DNA from 2 places in the Paenibacillus sp. FSL R10-2199 genome. Region 2 is predicted to be linked to the other one. Evidence: a T-box and tRNA genes for the amino acid it is inferred to sense, from the RefSeq annotation. Region 2 holds a T-box; the other holds one or more tRNA genes.
The links. A T-box is a leader RNA that pairs with one kind of tRNA and senses whether it is charged. The one in region 2 lies ahead of NYE33_RS10830 (arginine--tRNA ligase), so its partner is inferred to be a tRNA-Arg.
Positions count from the first base shown of each region.

Region 1: it encodes a tRNA-Arg, which carries the amino acid that the T-box ahead of NYE33_RS10830 (arginine--tRNA ligase) is inferred to sense. The anticodon was not compared.

Region 1 covers NZ_JBBOBO010000001.1:1,746,289-1,748,460, forward strand. The annotation lists tRNA gene NYE33_RS07735 (tRNA-Asn) at 1-41, shown strand, start outside; tRNA gene NYE33_RS07740 (tRNA-Thr) at 43-118, shown strand; tRNA gene NYE33_RS07745 (tRNA-Glu) at 131-205, shown strand; tRNA gene NYE33_RS07750 (tRNA-Val) at 342-417, shown strand; tRNA gene NYE33_RS07755 (tRNA-Gln) at 471-544, shown strand; tRNA gene NYE33_RS07760 (tRNA-Lys) at 550-622, shown strand; tRNA gene NYE33_RS07765 (tRNA-Leu) at 639-722, shown strand; tRNA gene NYE33_RS07770 (tRNA-Gly) at 730-804, shown strand; tRNA gene NYE33_RS07775 (tRNA-Arg) at 813-889, shown strand; tRNA gene NYE33_RS07780 (tRNA-Pro) at 903-976, shown strand; tRNA gene NYE33_RS07785 (tRNA-Gly) at 989-1,062, shown strand; tRNA gene NYE33_RS07790 (tRNA-Pro) at 1,081-1,154, shown strand; gene NYE33_RS07795 (ImmA/IrrE family metallo-endopeptidase) at 1,234-1,647, opposite strand; gene NYE33_RS07800 (helix-turn-helix domain-containing protein) at 1,690-2,133, opposite strand.
Region 2 covers NZ_JBBOBO010000001.1:2,453,139-2,455,310, forward strand. The annotation lists gene NYE33_RS10830 (arginine--tRNA ligase) at 1-882, opposite strand, end outside; T-box leader at 989-1,211, opposite strand; gene NYE33_RS10835 (beta strand repeat-containing protein) at 1,406-2,172, shown strand, end outside.

The DNA of each region.
Region 1 (2,172 bases), 710 kb from region 2:
TAATCGAGTTGTCACAGGTTCGAGTCCTGTTCGGGGAGCCATGCTCTCATAGCTCAGCAGGTAGAGTGCTTCCATGGTAAGGAAGAGGTCACCGGTTCGAATCCGGTTGAGAGCTCCACAGATTTACTAAGGCCCGTTGGTCAAGGGGTTAAGACACCTCCCTTTCACGGAGGTAACATGGGTTCGAATCCCATACGGGTCACCAATTTTTATGGGATGAGAATTCCCAGGGTTCGTTGAAGCATAGGCTTCGTGAGGAATACTTCGCAATCTCGTAACGGAGTGAAGAGTATCCCATACGGGTCACCAATTTTTATACCCCTTTGGGTCACCATACATATGGAGGCTTAGCTCAGCTGGGAGAGCATCTGCCTTACAAGCAGAGGGTCGGGGGTTCGAACCCCTCAGCCTCCACCATAATTTTCTTGATATTTGTGGGAGATTGTGGGCATTATATAGGTATCTATTGTAGGGGATTCGCCAAGCGGTAAGGCAACGGACTCTGACTCCGTCATCATAGGTTCGAATCCTATATCCCCTGCCAATTGCGAGCCATTAGCTCAGTTGGTAGAGCACCTGACTTTTAATCAGGGTGTCGAAGGTTCGAGTCCTTCATGGCTCACTTTTATTAGTTTTATGCGCGTGTGGCGGAATGGCAGACGCACCAGACTTAGGATCTGGCGTCGTAAGACGTGGGGGTTCAAGTCCCTTCACGCGCACCACTTGTTTGCGGACGTGGCTCAGCGGTAGAGCATCGCCTTGCCAAGGCGAGGGTCGCGGGTTCGATTCCCGTCGTCCGCTCCATAATTTTTGCGCCCTTAGCTCAGCTGGATAGAGCGTTTGACTACGAATCAAAAGGTCGGGAGTTCGAATCTCTCAGGGCGCGCCATTTATAACTTCATCGGGATGTAGCTCAGCTTGGTAGAGCACCTGGTTTGGGACCAGGGGGTCGCATGTTCAAATCGTGTCATCCCGATATTTCACCTTTGCGGGTGTAGTTCAATGGTAGAACTTCAGCCTTCCAAGCTGATAGCGTGGGTTCGATTCCCATCACCCGCTCCATATTAAATTTCATAGTTTCGGGATGTAGCTCAGCTTGGTAGAGCACCTGGTTTGGGACCAGGGGGTCGCATGTTCAAATCGTGTCATCCCGATAACACAGCTAATAGCTGGCAATGAACTCTTACTTCGGTAAGAGTTTTTTGTTGCGTTATTAAAGGAACATATGTTCCTTTAATCGTCTAAAAAAAAGACAACCTCTGCCGGGATGCCGATCCTTGCATAATAGCTCTGTAAAGATTCATCCTGCTCGATAGAAGTTCCAGCGGATAGCAGCTTCACTGCGAATATATTGGCCTGACGCTCCAGCTTCCCCGGTGAGAAAAAAGAGTTTTCCTCCAGAAAAAAACGGTTGACCCCTTTATGCAGACGGTCATGAGCCAATTCATGCGCACATACAAACCGCTGCCACTCCAGAGGCAGCTCATTATGAATGACGATAAACCTTCTTCTTAACTTACGGTAATACAAGCCCTTGGTGCCTTCGCCCAGATTGATGAATCTGATGTGAATGCCGAGGGCCCCAGCCAGCTCGAAGGGGTTGTTGGTTTTATATTTTTTGACCAGACGCTTGATTAGCTCATCCATATTCTTCACCCGCAGCATGTTAATAGTTGTATGATTGCCTGGCTATTCCTTCGTACCTGAATCGTGCTTGGGCTTGGTTCTTTTGTTCATCTGCTTGGCCTCCCAGAATAGGCCTGTTAATACATCCTTGATCCGCTGCTTATCCTCCTTGTTCAGTGGGATTCCGTCGAACATCAGCTCGCCATCATCCTCAAGCATTTGACGGAAATCCCGTTTATCCTTACTCGTAGCCCATGCGGGCACTGACCCTCCAGTACTGCTCTGTGATTCGGTTAAATGACCGGCATGGCCCATAAGCTCCTCATAAGAGACATCGGTCGCTTCAGCAATCTTACGCAGTGTAGCCGGCTTAGGGACGCCCCGCAGTCCATTCTCTATCCGCGAAATTTGTGCTCCGCTAATCCCGGCAAGGGATGCCAACTGATTGATTGTCAGTCCCTTTCCTTCCCGTAGCTGTTTCAGATAGTTCCCGAATTCCTCTGCCATCGTTAACCACTCCTTATCACCTAATAAGCTGTTGCTATT
Region 2 (2,172 bases):
CTTCAGCACCCAGCAGCCGGCCAGCTTGCCTTCCTTCTCCTGAACGAACACTTCTGTCTGCGACAGAAGGTCAAAGGCAGAAGACCAGAAGCCTTCCTTCAGAATACTGCTCTCCCAAACAAGCAGGTCGTAGTGAATGCCGAAGCTGCGCATCTCCTCCACATGCTCTTTTACAATCTGTCCGGCGACAAGGTTGCCAATCCAGGCGGTATTGCCATGCCCCTCTTCCAGCGCGTGAAGAATTTCAGTCCGTTTATTTACACTTTCAGGATGCTCCGCGTACTCCTTGTTGATCTCAGCGTAAATATCCCAGCAGTAATCTCCGAAACGGACATGCTCCCCGGCAAGCGGGACATTCAAAAGGCCGACTACAGTATCTGCAAGCTGATTGCCGAGATCATCCACGTAGTTATGTACCTCGACCGTATAGCCGGTTTTTCTCAAAATTCTAACCAGTGCATCCCCGATACAGGAGTTTCTCAGGTGTCCTATGTGCATGCTCTTATTCGGATTAACGCTAGTATGCTCTACAATAACCTTCTCACCGCCAGCCTGCGGAATTGCAAAATCAGTCTGGGCCCACACCTGCCAATCGATGTACATATTAATGAAACCCGGCGGCGCAACCTCGATTCTCTGCAGCAGTCCGTTTACGGAGCCCGATGACTTCAGCTCGGCGATGATCAGTTCTGCGATGACGGCCGGGGCTTTGCGCAGGGTGCGGGCCAACTGCATGGCAATATTGCTGGAATAGTCCCCATGCTCCGCATTCGCAGGCTGCTCCAGAGCCGCTTTTACCTGAGTGCTGCCGGGAACTCCCAGTTCTTCAGATACTTTGTGAATACATTGTTCCAGACTGTCTTTAATTAGCTCGCTTAACATGAATAAGTACCTCCCGAAATAGTTGTGAATGGTGTAAGCAGTGGCTGAGGGCGGAAGACTTCAAGGGTCCGTAAGGTGAAAAAACAACAAAAAAAGCCTTCGTCTCAAAAGAGACGAGGCTTATGCGCTCGCGGTACCACTCTCGTTGCTGAACATACAGTTCAACCACCTTGCAGGTTAACGGTCTTTAGCCGGGGCTTCCTACTCTTAAGGTTCAGAAGTCCATCTCACGGGTGCGCTTCATAATCCTGATCTGTACCGGCTTACACTCTCCCGGCTCGCTGGGGACTAGGGTTCAGGGCCATTACTCTCCCGGTCATTGATTCAATATGATTTTTATCAGTATAGCGAATTTCTGGAAGAAAGCAATAGCGGAATGTCAAGCGGAACCTTGTTTCCGGAAAATGCAACCCATAACATCCGGTATTTGCAATAGATATCCGGCTTTGTCCACACCTCCAGTGATGGCTCGAATATAGTAAGTTGTTATCACTATTAAAATATTCGGAGAGGAGAACTCAAGATGAGCTTTTTATCTACAGGACCGATTGAAAATAATGCGGTAGGCGGGCTAAGACCTACCCAGCAGGTCACGGTCAAAATCGATAACCGAAGTGATACCATGTCTTCCTTGGTGACGGTAGAGGGTTACTATCTGGATGGAACCCGCACGCTATATGTCAGTGAAACGTTGAATGTACTGCCTAATCAGGTAATGACAACCACGTATTATGCGGATCTGGATGCATTTGAGTTTATTTTTGTCACTTCAGGAACCATTGATGAACAGGTGCAAATCTCAGTCTGGGGAAAAAATAGCTCAGGCGGCTTAGTAACGCCACACCGCCTGGTTTCTGCTGAACTCCTGGGAGCTACCACAGGAGTGACGGGCATCACAGGCGCGACCGGGGTTACGGGTGCGACAGGCGCAGCCGGAGCGACCGGGGTTACCGGTGCAACAGGCGTAGCTGGTGCGACCGGGGTTACAGGTGCGACGGGCACAGCCGGAGCGACTGGGGTTACAGGTGCGACAGGCATAGCTGGCGCAACTGGGGTTACCGGTGCGACGGGCGTAGCAGGAGCAACTGGGGTTACGGGAGTGACGGGCGAAGCAGGAGCGACTGGGGTTACAGGTGCGACAGGCGCAGCAGGAGCAACTGGGGTTACAGGTGCGACGGGCGTAGCAGGAGCGACTGGGGTTACGGGTGCGACAGGCGTAGCTGGTGCGACTGGGGTTACAGGTGCGACAGGCACAGCAGGAGCGACTGGGGTTACAGGTGCGACGGGTAT